Regions from separate parts of the Lysinibacillus sp. EB271-A1-10B genome, predicted to be linked through region 2. Evidence: riboswitches for the same ligand, from Rfam matches in the RefSeq annotation. Region 2 holds a riboswitch; each other region holds the start of a gene.
The links. Region 2 has a riboswitch for cobalamin ahead of AC3WSK_RS15785 (ATP:cob(I)alamin adenosyltransferase). Riboswitches for the same ligand answer to the same signal wherever they lie in the genome.

Region 1 (4,702 bases), on a different contig from region 2:
GAGGATCTTTTTATGCATGTAACAATTGGAGTACTTGCTCACGTGGATGCCGGTAAAACAACATTTTCTGAGCAGTTACTATTTCATACAAACAGTATTCAAGCCCGTGGACGAGTGGATCACCAGGACACATTTCTAGATAATCATGAGCTGGAGCGTCAGCGAGGCATTACAATTTTTGCGGAGCAAGGCCGCATGACGCTTGGAAATGATACATATACGTTAATCGATACACCTGGGCACGTCGATTTCTCTCCAGAGATGGAGCGTGCCATTCGGGTTATGGATTATGCCATCATTATTGTTAGTGCTGTCGAAGGAATACAAGGTCATACTGAAACAGTGTGGCAACTTTTACGCCAATATCACGTTCCAACCTTCTTTTTTATTAACAAAATTGATCGTGAAGGAGCAAATGTTGAAGCCGTAATGGCTGCGCTTCAAAAGGATTGCTCTGCAGATGTTCTATTCGTAGACGAACCGCTCCGTTCCGACTATGTTTCAAACGACATAATGGAGTGGCTTGCCGAACGTGATGAACATCTTCTCGATGCTTTTCTCAATGAAACATTAGATAGCTCTAGCTGCCTTATTCATTTATCTCAGATGATTAAACAGGAAAAGGCCTTTTTGTGCTTTTCTGGCTCTGCCTTAAAAGATAGTGGAATAAAGGAATTCCTAACACAGTTCCCCCTCCTAACAGAGACACAATTTAATAACAATGCTCCGTTTCAAGGTGAGGTGTTTAAAATTCGTCATGATGGACATCAACGCTTAACTTTTATCAAAGCTTTGCAAGGAACGTTACATGTCCGTGATGAACTTTCATTTGGAGACGTGACTGAAAAAGTGACCGAGATTCGACTTTACAATGGCAGCCGGTATGAAACTTCTCAAGAGGTAGAGGCTGGGGAGATTTTCGCAGTAAAAGGGATTAGTCAAGCAAACATCGGCGATATCATTGGTTGTTCGAGTAATTCTCAGCCCTTTGAGTTAGTACCAACTTTACAGGCAAAAGTACATTATGAAGGCGCTCAGCATATAAAGGACGTGTTAAAAACTTTCCGTATTCTTGAAGCAGAAGAACCTTCATTACGTGTGCTATGGCATGAAAAATTCCAAGAAATTCATGTACATATTATGGGTGTCATCCAACTCGAGGTTCTTATCGAAGTGCTTCATGATCGATTCTCGCTAGATATTTCATTTAGCGAACCACAGATTTTATATATGGAAACGATCGCCACAACGGTGACAGGTTACGGCCATTTCGAGCCCTTAAAGCATTACGCAGAAGTCCATTTATTGATGGAGCCAAATACTCGCGGCACCGGCAATACATTTATCAATGCATGCCATGCCGATGATTTATCAATTGGACATCAACGACTCATTGAAAAACATTTATTCGAGCGCGATCACCATGGTCTCTTAACCGGTTTTCCAGTTACAGATATTCGCTTCACACTCTTAACAGGACGCGCACATAATAAACATACTGAAGGTGGCGATTTCCGTGAAGCAACATTCCGTGCATTACGACAAGGGCTCGAACAAGCAGAAAATGTATTACTAGAACCGTACTACCGCTTTAAACTTAAAGCTCCTAGTGATTTCATCGGCCGCATGATGACCGACATTCAGCAAGCTGCCGGTACATTTGACACACCAATAATAACTGAACATGATGCGATTGTAACCGGCCGAGCCCCTGTCTCAACATTTATGAGCTACAGTACAACCTTTGCCGCCTACACCAATGGGAAGGGCGTACTTTCCCTACAATTTGATGGCTACGATATGTGTCACAATACAGAAGACATTATTGCACAAATCAACTACGATAAAAACGCCGATCCCGACTATACATCCTCTAGTATTTTTTGTGCAAAAGGCAAAGGCTACTCCGTTCCATGGCATGAGGCACAAGCAGCGATGCATTGTATTGACTAAATTCATAAAAACAGGACATGATTTGTTAGAACAATGTCCTGTTTTCTTATGTTTCGCGGAGAGTTACTATGCTTTTGTGGGTTATCTTGCTTCGCGCGGGTATTTGTCTTCCTTCCGCGGGTATTCTTGCTTCGCGCGGGTATTTGACCTGCTTCCGCGGGTATTCGCCTTCCTTCCGCGGGTATTTGACCTGCTTCCGCGGGTATTCGCCTTCCTTCCGCGGGTATTCTTGCCTCGCGCGAGAATTTGCCTTCCTTCCGCGGGTATCTATCCTATACTGACAACTCCATTCTACTACCTTGCCAGGCATATACCTTTCTCCTGAGTGCATTGAGATCCATCCCGCACATTTTTAATTTTTAAGCTTGTATCGTTTTCTGCCTCTTTTTATAAATAGGATATGAAGATTCCACGACAACATAGCTATGGGAATGTGAGAAATCCATTAAAACTTTGCCAGGGCGACTTTTCAAAAGTTGTAAATTATCAATCAGTTCAAGCAATAGTTCATGACCTTTTCCACGTGGGTGCCAGTTTAAACGATTATCATTTAGTTCCTTCACAGCATTTAGAAATTGATGATACTCTCGCTCTACAAAATTGATCAGTTGTTTATTTTTATGAACTACTCGTGATAAATCCTCTAAATATACTTCATAAAAGCGCATCACTATCGAGCACAATAAATCATTGACCCGAGCGGCACTTAGTATTGCCTTTGGGGCTTGGGAAAGTCGCTCTAAATTTGGTTTTGCACGAGTCGAATCGATACGTGTAATTAATTGATAATGTTCACCATTCACATCGTACACAATTGGATTTGTCGGCATATACATCATAAAATCATTTGTTTTTGTTTTAAGCTGATCCGTAATATTCGCTTTTGCAAAAAGGTGGCCATTAAAATTTTCATTTTGAATCCAAATAATATCTTTGTTATATAAAATTTGATCAAACAATCGTTCATTACTAATAAGATTGCTAGCTATTAATTGATCGACAAGGGATTCTACAACCATTCTTGTTGTAACTTTCTTGGCAACTTCAGTGCGTGGCTGCTTACAAATCTTCATTTCTACATATTGCGATTCCTGTGCTGTACTTACATGAATATTCGTCATCATTGCATCCTCTTTTCGTACATATTTTTCAAAACGGAAGTCTTCTTTTACATAAAAAAAGGATTTCCTACAACTAGAGGAAATCCTTCATTCTATCTTTTTCATTCATCACATAATGTCAAATTATACCCAACCATAAAAGAATTGCCTTGAAAGCGATTACCTTCTTTTATTTTGGGTGTTTGACGTACGGTGACGAACAGAGCATTCTGTTTTGTCAACATGCCACCTCCTATTCCTCGTAGGGTTATGGTGTGTACTCATAATAGGCAGGTATCCTGACTCATGATCATCGCTACTTTTCCCCTTCCCATCGTTAAACAGTGGTCTTGAAAAGTCGCTCACATTTACAGTTGCGGGACAGTGTCGGATTTGCACCGACTTCCCTTTTAAGTAAATTGCACGCAATTTACACCTATTATTTATAAATATTAAATTGTAATTTAACACACTAATTCATGTAGAGTAGATATTCCTTTTGTATTTCTGGTTTAAATTGTAATATGTATTCTAGTATTTGTCAAAAGTCAAAAAAGGGCTATCCCAAATTAGTGAGATAACCCTATTAATTATTCTAATTTTCCTAAACCTGACCGCTATAATGTAAGGGTGAGGTTATTTTTTTGTAAGGTAAAAATTAATGTGGTTGTGAATCTGCGTACCTGTTTTGGGTACGGCTATTGCATTCTACCAATGATAGAACAAAATGCGGAACTCCCTTCCTCAATAAGTCGTTTACATGCATACCCACATTGAACTTGTGAAGTGTAATGTCCCGACTGAATACGGTAACCATCCTTATCATTACCGAACACCTCACCATATCCGAGGTATTTCTGTGACAATAATAATTGTAAGCGTGTGTTTGCTTCTGCTCTTGTCTTGAATGGCGCTGTATGAATACGGAAGAACTTAGCACCTTTCGGAACATCAGTATAAAAGAGTTGGAAAGCAATCTATATAATAAATTCAGTCGTATCAAGGGTTTGGAGTATATTTGTGAAGATACATAATTAATAATGCTAGATATATTAGTTCTAAGCAAATTATAGTGAGTGAAGTCTATTTAGATTTTTTATGTTCATTGTTCGAGATATGAGTTATTATATAAACAATGTTTTCTATTAATTAGGAGTTGTTTTGTGTGAAAGATAATCTTAAGAAATATGTTATTTTAACCCTAACCATAGTATTTTCGGTATTTACGGCACTGTATTTATATGATAAATATCAAGAATATCAATTTGATAAGGGCATTGCAGATGAAAATGAAAAAAAATTAGAGCAAGAAAGGGAAAGATTTCTGAATAAAGTGAAGGTTGAATTTAAAAGGGATACTTCTTTTGATACATTTGCTGTTGAAATTACAAATTTTAATGACAGAACTATTCATGGATATATAGAAGTCACAATTCTCGATAAAAATGAAGAAGTATTATGGAAAGAATCGGTTTTCATTCCAGAAGATGGAATAAAAAGTGGGGATACGTATAGATACGTAAAGGATTATGATTCAGTTGAAAATGCTGATTCAGTTAAATTTGAAAAATCGGTTTATTAGTTAATTGCACATCATACATATCAAACACGCTACCTATCATGGTTTGCGTGTTTTTTGTTTTGTATAG
Region 2 (7,329 bases):
ATGTTGTGGATAAATCAAGATTTTTATTGTGTTGATAATGAATAAAACTGTGGATAAATATTGCTTTAAGTGGATTATATACCCCTTTGGGTATTTTATCAACAAAAATTACTGAGTAAAAATCATTGTAAGTGGATAAATACTAAAGAAATAAACAAATAGACAAAATTTTGGGGATAACAGTAAAATATGACGATTTTAACTGATTGTAGCGTAGGGCTACTCGACTCCCGCGGGAAAGCGAGACAGACGAGACCCTGCACGGAGCGAATGTTTTCCATGCGAAAGCGTAGTGCTAACGCAGCGACAGCAACTGTTTTATCTGTGCGACAGCGACAAAGCAAGTAGCATGTAGCGGAAATCAGAGCCTTCTAAGGGACGGAAGTGACCCCTGCGTTATGATGATGAGCCTTACATTTGTTATACTAGCAGTATTAGGAAGTAGTATCGGAGGTGACGCTGTTGATTTTTTTGAAATTTTTAATCCAAATCATTGTTGTATCAGGACTTATTTATTTTGTCAGTGGCCGATTAATTGGTTCAAACATTAATTTCAGACGTAGGGTTCTTTCTGTAGTCATTAGTGTGACGCTAACGTCCTTCGTTTATTGGTATACCTATTTACGTCATACAGATTTTTTATACGAACCGATGATGCAAACAGTGACGGAGGTCAGCACACTTATTTGGATTGGTAGCATGCTACTAATTTCGATGCTGCTCTATCTCGTTTTTGAGCTTTTCGATTCAAGCGGTATTAGGGCTACAGATCATCGTAATGGGCAAAAAAATTTATTTATGCGCCTTCGAAGCTACTGGCGACAACAAAAGCGCTTGCGTCATGTATTGAGAATAGCAGTGACAAATGGCGTTGTTCAAACGATAAAATACGCAAGACAACGTGAAAATGAAAAAGAGCTTGCCATTGCTTTAAGAGTAACTTTGGAGCAATGTGGTGGGATATTCATTAAATTTGGTCAGGTACTTTCTACTCGTAAGGAACTATTTTCGCCTATCTTTATTGCCGAGTTAGAGAGGCTACAAGATAGTGTGAAGCCTTTACCGTCAGAACAGGTAACACAAATTTTAGAAGATTCACTTCCGAAGCCTATGAATGAAATATTCGCAAACTTTCAAATGGAGCCTATTGCGGCAGCATCCATTGGACAAGTACATAAGGCACGGTTGAAAAATTTTGATGAAGTCGTGGTAAAGCTACTGCGTCCAGAAGTGAAGGGGATTATGCGAGACGACCTCGACATTTTGGAGGAATTCGCTAATTGGCTTTCGAACAAGTCTACATGGGCTGAGTCACTTGGTTTTCGAGAGCTTGCAAAAGGATTTGCAGATGGATTACGCGAGGAAATCCATTTAGATATTGAGGCTCGCAATACATTGCAGGTGACGAAGGCGCTTGCCAAAAGCGATTATAAAGTTCGAATCCCTAAAATCTATACAGAATATTGTAATGAAAATATTATTGTCATGGAATATGCTCGAGGAAAAAGTGTTGCAAATGCTGCAGCTGAATTTAACCGATTTGAATGTGATCGTAAGCAGTTTGCACGGACTGTTTTATATTCCTTCTTTGAGCAGATGTTGCTTTCTGGTATATTCCATGCAGACCCACATCCGGGGAATATTCATATTGATGAGACGGATGGCACACCAATACTGCTTGATTTTGGAGCGGTTGGCCGTTTAGGAGCTACACAACAAGAGGGCTTAAAGCTATTTTTAATGGGAATTCAGCTAAATGATGCAAGTGTTTTATACGATGGCCTAACACTATTGGTTGAAAATTCGGGCCATGCAGATCGTGCAAAAATGGAGCAAGCCATAGATCAAATTCTCTTGAAAATCTCTTACGTGGATCGGATTCCAACAGAGGAATTGATACATGCGTTATTTACAGTTGTTCGTGATTTTGGTCTTGCTTTCTATCCCGCAGTAGGTTTAGCACTGCGTTCCTTAGTAACATTGGATGGCACACTACGGGTAACTGACCCAAGCTTTGATATTTTTACAGAAGCGAGAGATTTTTCATCCGCATATATGCGGGCATCCTTCCTGAAGCCATTTAAAGAACCGACGGCAACAAAGGAACGTTTGCAAGAAGAATTATCCATGCTTATTCCGACATTGCGCAAAATGCCAAGACGAGTTGACCAGCTTATTCAACGGGTAGAAAGTGGGAAAATCATCTTACATCACGATGTTTTTTCAGATGAGGATAATGCTCGTTTTATTACCAATCTATTTTCCCGTTTCGTCTTACTTCTCGTTGGTATTACCTTTGGCATTATTTCTGTAGCACTTTTAGCCATTTCACAATTTATTCATGACACGTATGCGATCTATTTAAATACAGCAGCATACTTAGGGTTATTTCTCTGTGCCATTCTGTTAGTACGGCTTTCTATCCAAGCGCTTCGTTCCATGAAGCAATAGAAGCGTCAACTTGGAGAGAAATTAACCTTTGTTTATGGTTACACATTATTTGTAGGTAGGGGAAAATGTTCCCTTACCTTTTTTTATGTTAAAAATGTTTTCTAGAAATATTACAAAAGCATTACAAAACAGAGAGTGGGACTATGGGTAAAGTAGTTAAAAACGTTGATATGTAGAATAAAACGTAATTTTGTAGAATTTATCGGGAATTACGTAAATATTACAAGAATGTTGCGAGTTTTACTAAACCATTAAAAAGGCGTGAAATAGTATAAAAGTTATGCTAATAGTGCTAAACTTTAAAAGGCTAATAAAATATAAGAATAAATAAAAGAAATCGTTCCAATGATTACATTAAAATTCTACGAACGAAATTGACTAGTGAAGGGAAAGAATAACGTGGGTAAACGCAATAAATGGCGTAAGTCGATGGTGCTAGCATTAGCACTAGCGGGCGGCTTATTATTTAATACAGTTCAACCAACTCAAGTGCACGCAGAAGAAACATCTCAACAAATGATTGATAAGAAAGCTAAAATAGATACAGAGGTTAAAAAGCTACAAGAAGAGCTAAAAAGCCTAGAAAAAGAGATCGAAGAAAAAGTAAAAGTATTTAACAAAGTACAGGCAGACATTAAAGAAGTTGATGCAAATATTGTAGATACTAAAAAACGTATTGAACAACGTTCAGCGATTTTAAGTGACCGTATGGCTGCATACCAAGCACAAGATAATACTGTAGGTATTTATTTAAACGCTGTTCTAGAATCAAAAAGTTTTGCAGATTTAATGGACCGTGTCGTAGCGGTAAAAACATTAATGGATGCTGACCAAGAATTAGTAGATCAACAAGAAGCAGATAAGGCTAGCTTAGAAAAACAAAAAACAACATTAGATGAAAAACAAAAAGAGCTTCAAAAGCAATTCCAAGAGCTTCAAGAGAAGGAAAGCGAAATGGAAGTGAAAAAAGCTGAAAATGAAGCGAAATCTCTTGCATTAAAAGCACAAATTGCAACGAAACAAGAAGAAGAGCGTTTAGAAGCAGAACGTAAAGCAGCAGAGGAAGAGGCAGCTCGTTTACGTGCACTTCAAGCAGCTACTCCAGTTGTACAAGCAACAAACAACAATGCTAACACTAACGATAATGGCAATAGCAATGATAATAATAATGGCAAAGCTAACAATGAAAAATCATCACAAAAAGTGGTTGTTGGTTCAGGGGCAGGCACTGCATCTTCAGGTGATGCTATTTCAGTTGCGAAACAATTCCTAGGTCGTAGCTATGTTTGGGGCGGTAGTAACCCATCAACAGGATTTGACTGTTCTGGTCTTGTACAATGGTCTTACAAACAAGCGGGTGTAAATTTACCACGTACAGCATCACAACAATATTTAGCAACACAACGTATTTCAGCAAGTGAAGCACGTGTAGGTGACCTAGTATTCTTCAGCTATGGTTCAGGTATAGCGCATGTAGGTATTTACTTAGGAAACAACACAATGATTGATGCTCAAAATAAAGGTGTTGTCATTGAATCACTTGATTGGTGGAATCAATATTTAGTAGGCTTCGGTCGTATTTAATAAGCCGTACTATTATATAGACGATTAAAATAGCGAAAAGGTTATCTTTGTAAAAGAAATTACAAGGGTAACCTTTTTTTATTATTTGACGGTACTGGAAATTATCAACTGTTTAAACTATAGTTAAGATTCTACGACTAAACCTATTAGGCAAACGCATAATGTTATTCATTAGTTTAGGCTCGACTACTCGGTCAATAATGAGTAAAATAACTTTTGTAATGAATAAATTTACATAAGTTGATATATTTATAACTATAGCCCCAGTTATAAAAATGATAATACAGCCGAAAAAAGAATTAGCATCAATTTTTCGTTATTGCGTATTTCGCTTTGACTCAATCGTGAGATAACTCCAATAATAATCCTAACGAGTATTCCTCTGTCTTCATATAGCTAAAAGAAAAGATTCTTGCATATTGAACGCCATTTCTGATAATTTTGAAATATACGATTGGGATCTTGCTCTGAAATTACAATTATATGAGACTTTTAATTTGTAGTAGCAAAGTAACGCATGATGGTAAATGAGATAACACTTACAAGTACACTATTTTTTACGTTCTGAAACAATAAAGGTAGGGATGAATCATGGAAAAAGAGATTTTGCAACTTTTTAGTAATTTAACAGAGCGTGACCGTGATATTCAATACAAATCATACGAAGAATTAATGAAAATTATGCAGGAACCAGTTGATTGGACCTATTCAGTTTGGGAACAATTAGTTCAAACTCTTACATACAAAAATGGACATGTACGTGCAAGTGCTGCACAATTTTTATGCGCACTGGCAGCAAAAAGCGATCCTGAAGAAAGAGTGTTAGAGGACTTCTTAAAGATTTGGGCAGTAACGTATGATGAAGAAACAGTCACTGTGAGGCATACTTTACAGGCAATTTGGAAAATAGGCTTAGCGGGGCAGGTACAAAGAGATTTAGTCGTATCATATTTGGCTAAAAGATATCAAACGTGCTTAGACGAAAAGCACCCGACATTAATACGCTATGATATTATTGTATCCTTTAAAAAGCTATTCGATGCAACAAATGACCCAAAGCTACTAGAAATTGCACAGCGTTTAATTGAGGAAGAGAAAGATGTTAAATCCAAAAAGAAATATAAAAATGCCATCCGATAAAAGTTATGAAAATGGCTATTTTTTGAAAATCCTTTCATTATAAAAAATAAAATGCTTTAACTTATAAGGCATAACAAATATTTGCACGAGCAGGATGAATACCCAATGGGGCAGTGAATATATCCGCGTGCATACGGTAATACCTGCATGATTTTTATCCATCGTTGTTTATTCTAAATTCCACAGCTATTTTTTCCTATCAATCTATGATAAACTGCATAACAAGTGAATAATTCTTGCAGAATAAAGGTGCTGAACTATAGCATAATCGGGAATTCGGTGAAAAACCGGAGCTGTTTCCGCAACTGTAAGTACAGAAGTCATAAAGATATACCACTGTCGAATTATCCGATGGGAAGGTTTTTTATGAATGTAGTGAACTGTACAAGCCAGGAGACCGACCTTTGTTTGAACGTATAGATAACTCTTCGGAAGCTAGGAGAATATGCGGCAAATACATAGGCTATGTCGTATTTATGCGACACTATTTATGCTATTTTTCGTTGTTTCCTTAGGAGTGGGAACAACGTTTTTTTTTATGCGCTTATAGTTCACCTGATGTAAGACGAGGTGTTAATAAGGTAAGAATTTTTCACGAAGGAAAGCGGGGACTTAGATTTGAAAAAAGATGCACGTTATTCTTGTTATCCATTTATGCGTGAAAAGGCATCTACAGTAGATTTTGAAATTCGAACGGATAGCCTAACAACACATATTGGTGTAGCATTGGCGGCGGTTAAAAAAGAAACGGTAGAGGTAGTAGCAGATGATTTACTTGCCATTTTGCCAATGGCTTACCATGTAAATGGCTCAGTCCGAGGCAAATTAGCTGTAACTGAAGATGATTTGACTTGGCTTAGTGATCGCTATGATTTCTATGTTAGTCATGTTAAAGAGGAAATACAAAACTTTGTATTACCCCAAGGAACAGAGGCAGCTTCTGCATTACATTTATGTCGTAGTGAGGCGAAAAAATCATACCGTGTTTTGCACAAAGTATCTGAAGAACGCGAAGTACCAGCTATTCTCTTTGATTATTTAGGATTGCTAGCCAATGTATTTTTTGTAATGGCTGTCTATATGAATCAGCATGCAGGTATTGCTGAAATACCGTTTATTAGTAAGTCATACCCGATGAAAAAGAAAAAGGAGAATCAATGAAAAATGAAGAAAATGTTTAAGCTACAATGGCTTTCTGTGTTGATGTTGGCACTTGTATTAGTTGGCTGTGGCACGAAAGAGGATACAAATAAAGATACTGTTTCTAAAGAAGATCAACAAGTTGAGAAAACTACTAGCTATAAAGTTAAGGATGACCGTGGTGTAGAAGTAGAGTTTAATGCAGTACCTAAAACTATTGTTTCATTAAAACCGAGTAATACAGAGATTTTATTTGCGCTAGGTGTGGGTGATAAAATAGTTGGTGCGACTGAGTATGATTCGTATCCAGAAGAAGCTCAAAAAATTGAGCGTGTTTCTGATTCTACAATATTCAATAGTGAGCGTATTTTAGCGTTAAAGCCAGACGTCGTTATTGCCTATACAACTGGAGACGATGAAGAAAATTTAAATGCCTTAAAAGGTCTCGAAGATGCGGGTATTAAAGTGTTTGCCATTCAATCAGCTAAATCATTTGATGATGTTTATGGGGATATCGAACAAGTCTCAGCGGCTATGGGCATCAAAGATAAAGGCGAAAAGTTAAATGAAGATATTAAATCTAAAATTGCAGATGTCCAAGCAAAAGTTAAAGATGTGAAAGAACCAAAAAATATCTATTTAGAAATTGGTCCAAAGCCAGACATCTATACAGCTGGTTCTGATACATTCCAACAAGAGATTTTAAATGCTGCAAACGTTAACAACGTTTTTGTTGAACTTAAAAGCTGGGCAATGGTATCTGAGGAAGATGTCATTGCGAAAAATCCAGAAGTCATTTTAACAACAGTAGGCAATGACTCAACGGGAGAAATTCTTTCTCGTGATGGATGGAATTCAATCACGGCCATTAAAAATAAAGCTGTTTATTCTATAGATAATGATATCTCAAACCGTCCAGGTCCACGTATTGGCGAAGCTGTTGAGTTAATCGCGAAAGCAGTATATCCTGAGTTATTTAAATAATTGATATTGAAAAATAGTATTTTGGAGCTG
Region 3 (7,329 bases), on a different contig from region 2:
TATATGTTATTATTATCTCGAATTAAAGATAAATTAATTCGAAGTAAATGAGAAGAGGGAGTCGTATGAAGGAAAACAATCGTAATTTAAAAGCTTTTACGGTCTTGTTCCGGGCGTATCAAACGATTCAGGATGCAACAAAGAGAGATTTACTTCAATACGATTTAAATCAAACCGAATTTTCAGTACTTGAGTTTTTATATCACCATGGTGAGCAACCAATTCAAGTGATTGGAAAGAAAATTTTAATTGCAAGCAGTAGTATTACGTATGTTATTGATAAGCTCGAACAAAAAAGTTTTGTGTATCGACGAGCTTGCCCAAAGGATCGTCGTGTCACATATGTTTTATTAACATATGAAGGACAAACGTTGATGGAAGAAATATTTCCAAAGCATGAACAAAAAATTAATGAGATTTTTGAAGTATTAGATCAACAGGAGATGGACACAATGATCCTGTCTTTAAAAAAGGTTGGTTTAAACGCAGTTGAAAAATAAAAAATTTTACGTATATATCTCGAATTCGAGATAAATAGGAGGAACATAAAATGAATCATTTAAAAGGAATTCACCACGTTACAGCTATTACAAGTAGTGCGGAAGAGAATTATAAATTCTTTACTTATGTATTAGGGATGCGATTAGTGAAAAAAACAGTAAATCAGGATGATATCCAAACATATCATTTATTCTTTGCAGATGATAAAGGTAGTGCTGGTACTGATATGACATTTTTCGATTTCCCAAACATCCCAAAAGGTGTGCATGGAACTAATGAAATTTCCAAAACTTCATTCCGCGTGCCTACAGATGCGGCATTGGACTATTGGGTAAAACGTTTTGATCGATTAAATGTTAAACATACAGGTATACAAGAGCAATTTGGCAAGAAAACTTTATCATTCGTAGATTTTGATGATCAGCAATATCAACTTATTTCTGATGAAAACAATACAGGCGTTGCATCAGGTACTCCATGGCAAGATGGACCGATTCCTCTTGAGTATGCAATTACAGGCTTAGGTCCGGTTTTTATAAGAGTTGCTAATTTTAAATATTTCAAAGAAATGCTAGAAAAAGTGATGCTCTTTACAGAAATTGCAGAGGAAGAGGATTTCCATTTATTTGAGGTTGGTGAAGGCGGAAACGGTGCACAAATCGTTGTAGAGTTTAACGCAGTTTTACCAGTAGCTCGTCAAGGCTTCGGTACAGTACATCATGCTGCATTCCGCGTAGATGATCGCGCTGTATTAGATGAATGGACTGAACGATTTGAAAGCTTTGGCTTCAATACTTCGGGTTATGTAGACCGTCACTTCTTTGAATCACTTTATGCGCGAGTTGCACCACAAATTTTATTTGAGCTAGCTACTGATGGTCCAGGATTTATGGGGGATGAGCCTTATGAAACATTAGGTGAAAAGTTATCGTTGCCACCGTTTTTAGAGCCAAAGCGTGCACAAATTGAAGAGCTTGTTCGTCCTATAGACACTGTAAGAAGTACGATTACGTTCGATAAAGAATAAGAGTAATATTTTTAATTCCATTCAGTAGAGAAACACAAGCCTCGCTGAATGGAAATTACATATTTTTGAAAGAAAATGATTGGAGGTCAATTGGATGGAATTTGCAAAGGTAATAGATAAGCGTCGTTCTGTGAATAATTTTATAGAGGGCATTAAAATGAGCGAAGAAGATATACGTCCCATTTTGGAGGATGTCAAACTTGCTCCATCTGCCTTTAATTTACAGCATACTAATTACATCGTTGTTTTAGATGAAGAAAAAAAAGAAAAAGTAAGAGAAGCGGCATATGGGCAGTATAAAGTGCACTCAGCCTCAGCGGTTATACTTGTTTTAGGAGATAAAGAAGCCTATAAAAATACTGCTAACCTTAGTCAAGGGATGGTAGACTTAGGCATTATTAATGCTTGTGAGTTAGAAAATCTTGTCGAAGAAAATACAAAATTTTATGAAGAGCGCGGCGAGGAGTTTAAGAAAGCGGAAGCCATTCGTAACGCTTCACTTTCAGCTATGTTATTTATGTTGGCAGCCAAAAATCGTGGATGGGATACATGTCCAATGATTGGCTTTGATCAGCAACAAATGAGAGCCCTTTTTAATGTTCCGGAAACACAAGAAATTGCGCTAATGATTACAATTGGTAAGGAAAAAGAAAGTAGTCGTCGCTTGCGTGGTTATCGTAAACCAGTTGAAGAATTTGCAACCTATTATTAAAAGAAGCTGTATAAAATAGGGAGTTTCACAAATGGTAGGTTTGTGGCCAGTTGTGGGTTACTTTTGTTAAAGCGTATACTATGTAAATAAGTTGATTGGAGTGGAGGCTGGGCGACTTCTTGGGGATTAGCGTCACAGATGAGACCCTGGAGCGAGCATCGCGAGTGAAGCGGCTCATCGGACGCCCCCAGGAAAGCGCCCAGCCGGAACGGAAATCAACCACACGTTTTGGTGATGATCCAAATAATAAAGTAATGCACATTTAGGAGGAAATATTGTGAAAGTAGTAGCAATCGTAGGTAGTATCCGTAAAGAATCTTATAATCTGCAGTTAGCGAAATTTATTCAAAAGCGTTATGCGGAGAAATTAGATCTTGAAGTATTAAGCTTAAATGACCTACCAATGTATAACCAAGATATCGAAAATGAAGCACCGCAAACAGTATTAGATTTTAAAGCAAAAGTAAAAGAGGCGGATGCCGTTCTTTGGCTGACTCCAGAATATAATGGTACAGTGCCAGGTGTTATGGTTAACGCCATCGATTGGTTATCTCGCGTTGATAAAGTAATGATTGGCAAGCCATCATTCATGATGGGCGCATCAATGGGTAATTTAGGTACTGTTAAAGCACAATTACACTTAAGAGATATTTTATTCTCACCTGGAGTAAATTCACCATTGCTTAGTGGTAATGATGTTTATATCGGCGCAGTACACACTAAATTTGATGCTGAAGGCAATTTAACAGATGAGGGTACTATTAAATTCCTAGATGTAGTTATTGCTAACTTCTTAAACTGGATGAAAACATACGTTTAAAAATAAAAAACTGGAATCAGCACCGAAACGTGTGGATGATTTCCGTTCCGACTGGGCGCTTTGTTGCTGACGCTGCTTTCGCACAGAGTAAAGCTTCCTGGGGGCGTTCGATGAGCCGCTTCGCTTCGCTGCAGGGTCTCGGGCCAACACGATGTTGGTCACGAAAGCGTTATCACAGGATGTGATGCTTTTAGCTTTCGTTCCCCTATCGCTGATCCCCGAGGAGTCGCCCAGTCTACACTACAATCAACTATAAACGTTTTAACAAAAGTCATTTACAACTTTTGGTGATGAACCAAAAACTGTCCAATTAAGTATGTTATATACTTTTGGACAGTTTTTTTATCTCTTTATTTAATTGGAATTATTTTTAATACCTTTTGAAGACGGTATGCAAAAATACCCGCGAATATAGCTAAAATAATATCCTTTGGCAAAGGAGGCATCATCCAAAGCCATGCTATTTTATAAGTGAAAGCATCAGGCGCACTAGCCAATAGCTTATAGGCAAAGTACATCCAATTTGTCCCTAGTAAATAATTAATAGCAGTTGCAACTAATGCAGCAACTATATAGCTTTTCTTCGTTCCACTGCGTTCTACAATAAGCCCTGCGACAAATGCAGCTAATATAAAAGAGACAATGAAACCAAATGTAGGACTTAAAATTTGTCCAAAGCCACCGCTGAATCGTGCAAATACAGGTGCGCCTGCTAAACCGATGCACATATAAACAGTACAAGCGAGAGCCCCTTTTCTACTACCGAGAATAAGTCCCGCTAAAATAGCGAAAAATGTTTGCAATGTGATCGGTACGCCGCCTACAACCATGAAAGGTACAATGGACGTAATATTAGCTCCTATCATCATTAATGTTGAAAATAGTCCAATGTATGCAATATCTACTGTTCTTAATTTTTGATGTGTATGTTCCACAACGGTTGTCATTATTTCACCCCTAAAAAGTAAAGTTGATAATAATAGTGTAAAAAAATAAAGTTTTTGTGTCAACTTGATTGTTATTTCCGGTTAACGTAAAGGTGTTTTTTAACTTGATAAATGATTGATAGTATAGACTAACTATTGAAATATATGATAGAATTGTCATAATTTTAAATTATTCGATGCTAATGGTGTGACATCTTTTACAAAGTGTCACTTAAAAGGGAAGTCGGTGCAAATCCGACACTGTCCCGCAACTGTAACGAGGAGTTCTATGATGACTTAGCCACTGTTCTAGGATGGGAAGGCAATCATAGGTGCATTGATTCGAAGTCAGGAGACCTGCCATTTAGTTATAATTCCTGTAATGCCCACGAGGATGAAAGCGATTACGGACAATAGTAGAAGATAATCTAACTATGTTTAACTTCTTTAAGCGGGTGTCCAAACACACGCTGAAAGACGCGATTATGCCGAGGTTTAATTGATTCTAGGGTATTTCCATGCGCATGTGTATGGAATACCCTTTTTTCTTTCATTTATCTTCGTTCTGCTAATGTTAGCGAAGCATCAGCTACAATTACGGCTTGGTGAAATTGATGTTTAATGATTAGGAGTTAATAAACAGATGAATAGAAAATTTATGTTACTTTCAATGACCCTTTTTCTAGTACTTATAATTTCAATGACAATTGCAATTATGGTTGGATCGGTTTCCGTTACACCACTTTATGTATGGAAGGTTATCCTTTCTAAAATCCCTATTATACAAAGCTCAATCGTACAAGATTGGAGTCGCTCACAGGAAATTATCATTTGGCAAATAAGGGCTCCGCGTGTATTACTCGCTGCTATCGTCGGAGCAGGCTTGGCAATTGCAGGAGCAGCTATTCAGGCACTCGTTCGTAATTCAATTGCAGAACCATATATTTTAGGGATTTCTTCTGGAGCGACGGTTGGTGCCACGGCTGTCATCATTTTAGGTGCCTTTTCATTTCTGGGCGTTTATGCTCTGTCCGTATCAGCTTTTTTAGGCTCTCTCACAGCAATGGGGTTAGTTTTCTTCTTATCACATGTTGGCGGTAGAGTGTCCGTCTTTCGACTTTTACTTTCAGGGATGGCGGTGTCATTTATTTTATCTGCTATTTCAAATTTTATCTTAATGCTGTCGAAGCAAGAGGGGGGAATGAAGGCAGTCATGTTTTGGATGCTAGGAAGCCTAGCAGGTGCGAAATGGAGTATTCTTGTAATTCCTGCAGTCATTTTTATTGTAGTATTTGCCTTGTTATGGCTCAACTATCGCAGCTTAAATTTATTACTTCTTGGAGAAGAAGCAGCAGTTACATTAGGGGTTAACTTACAACAATTTCGAATACAGCTTATTTTATTAGTATCATTATTAACGGGTGTGCTGGTTGCTGTAAGTGGCTCAATTGGGTTTGTTGGTTTAATCATTCCACATATTGTACGGCTAATTGTAGGTTCAAATCATAAGTATGTCATACCGATTAGCGCATTATTAGGGGGGATCTTCTTAGTTTGGGCTGATGCACTTGCTCGAATATTAATTGCCCCTGAGGAAATGCCGATAGGAATTATCACGGCTTTTTGCGGAGGTCCATTTTTCATTTGGCTGCTACGTCGTAACAATTATTCTTTCGGTGAAGGAGATTAAAAATATATGACATTAGAAGCGAAACAAATATCATTCTCCATTTCTGATGAACGCATATTACATGAAGTAAATGTTCAAATAAAGGACAAGCAATTTGTTGGGTTGATCGGTCCTAATGGTAGTGGGAAGTCAACGCTATTAAAGAATATGTATCGTTTGTTAAAACCAGAAAGTGGAACAGTGTTATTAAATGAACAAGATATTCTAAAGCAATCGAGTAAAAATATAGCTAAAAATCTAGCAGTTGTGAGTCAAGAAACACCGGTCTTATTCGATTTTACAGTGCATGATTTAGTGAGTATGGGAAGAACACCCCATAAAAAACTATTGGAGCTTGATCAAGAGCAAGATTTTCAAATCGTAAAGGATGCACTGAAGCAAACGGGTATCGTTCATTTAGAGAAACGTAGCTATAGCTCTCTTTCAGGTGGCGAAAAAAAGCGTGTGATGGTTGCACGTGCCCTTGCTCAGCAAGCACAAGTGCTTATTTTAGATGAGCCAACAAATCATCTAGATATTCAGCATCAATTGCAGCTTATGGATCTAATCCAAACCTTACAATTAACAGTTGTTGCTGCAATCCACGATTTAAACATTGCGGCTATGTATTGCGATCAAATTTATGTTTTACAGCAAGGTCGAATTGTTTGTTTTGGCACGCCAGAAGAAGTACTTACACCGGCATTATTACAAGATGTATTTGGGGTTTATGCCGATATTCAAACACATTCACTGACAGGTAAGCCATATTTAACGTATATCCCAGAGCAATTCACGAAGGAAGCTTTAGAAACTACATAAAGTGATTGATATATCAAAGCCTATTATGTCAAAAAAATTAAGGTTGTAATTATGGTTTTTGGCAAAGCGAGGGGTTGATTTCCGTTCCGACCGGGCGCTTTGTTGCTGACGCTTCGCTTTCGCACAGTTAAAACATTTGTTGCTGCCCGCTTCGCTTTCGCACAGAGCAGAGCTTCCTGGGGGCGTCCGATGAGCCCCAAGGAGTCGCCCAGTCGTAACGAAGATCAACCACTGTATATAGTATATATCTTCTGGCCTGTCACTCTAATTAATAGTGATAAAATCCTCAAGATACACTATTTACATAGTTATAAAATAAAGTTTCAACGAAAAAGTTTATTTCAAAAGGCTTATTCACAGTATTAAAGAATTGAAGTCAAATTAAGATACTGCTTTTAAGCCTGCCACACCAATGATAATGGCGATGATACTAATAATTCGCGTCAGGTTTTTAGATTCACCGAAGAATATAATATTCACGAGAACAGCCCCAACTGTACCAATACCAATCCACACTACATAGGCAATGCTTAACTGTAGATAGTTAAAGGAGGTATATAAAAGCACAAAGGACATACCAAAGCCGCCAACATATATTAATAAATTACGTATAGTTTTGTTCTGACTATAAAAGCGTAAACCTACAACACCGATAATTTCTGAAATTGCGGCTAATAAAACAAGTAACCAGCCCATTATGCATTAGCTCCTTTCTTTTCATCATAATCTTTCGAAGGGTTATCAGCTAAATTAAGACCGATAACACCCAATACTAAAATGAACATGAAAATTCCTTTAATCGTATTAAACTCACCATCGAAAATAAAAATGTCCATTAATGTAGTACCAATC

Region 1: linked by a shared signal. The riboswitch ahead of AC3WSK_RS05275 (hypothetical protein) and the one ahead of AC3WSK_RS15785 (ATP:cob(I)alamin adenosyltransferase) in region 2 are both predicted to bind cobalamin.
Region 3: linked by a shared signal. The riboswitch ahead of AC3WSK_RS22005 (FecCD family ABC transporter permease) and the one ahead of AC3WSK_RS15785 (ATP:cob(I)alamin adenosyltransferase) in region 2 are both predicted to bind cobalamin.

Annotation. Positions count from the first base shown of each region.
Region 1 covers NZ_JBYTDL010000003.1:13,233-17,934, reverse strand. Annotated here, with positions in the region: gene AC3WSK_RS05280 (GTP-binding protein) at 13-1,953, shown strand; gene AC3WSK_RS05275 (hypothetical protein) at 2,313-3,077, opposite strand; cobalamin riboswitch at 3,326-3,508, opposite strand; gene AC3WSK_RS05270 (SPOR domain-containing protein) at 3,752-4,030, opposite strand; gene AC3WSK_RS05265 (hypothetical protein) at 4,219-4,635, shown strand.
Region 2 covers NZ_JBYTDL010000012.1:19,149-26,477, forward strand. Annotated here, with positions in the region: gene AC3WSK_RS15770 (ABC1 kinase family protein) at 463-2,451, shown strand; gene AC3WSK_RS15775 (C40 family peptidase) at 2,833-4,035, shown strand; gene AC3WSK_RS15780 (hypothetical protein) at 4,627-5,175, shown strand; cobalamin riboswitch at 5,406-5,595, shown strand; gene AC3WSK_RS15785 (ATP:cob(I)alamin adenosyltransferase) at 5,794-6,336, shown strand; gene AC3WSK_RS15790 (ABC transporter substrate-binding protein) at 6,340-7,299, shown strand.
Region 3 covers NZ_JBYTDL010000024.1:22,326-29,654, forward strand. Annotated here, with positions in the region: gene AC3WSK_RS21980 (MarR family winged helix-turn-helix transcriptional regulator) at 66-500, shown strand; gene AC3WSK_RS21985 (ring-cleaving dioxygenase) at 551-1,528, shown strand; gene AC3WSK_RS21990 (nitroreductase family protein) at 1,623-2,240, shown strand; gene AC3WSK_RS21995 (NADPH-dependent FMN reductase) at 2,518-3,060, shown strand; gene AC3WSK_RS22000 (biotin transporter BioY) at 3,411-4,007, opposite strand; cobalamin riboswitch at 4,174-4,365, shown strand; gene AC3WSK_RS22005 (FecCD family ABC transporter permease) at 4,630-5,676, shown strand; gene AC3WSK_RS22010 (heme ABC transporter ATP-binding protein) at 5,683-6,477, shown strand; gene AC3WSK_RS22015 (DMT family transporter) at 6,859-7,173, opposite strand; gene AC3WSK_RS22020 (DMT family transporter) at 7,173-7,329, opposite strand, start outside.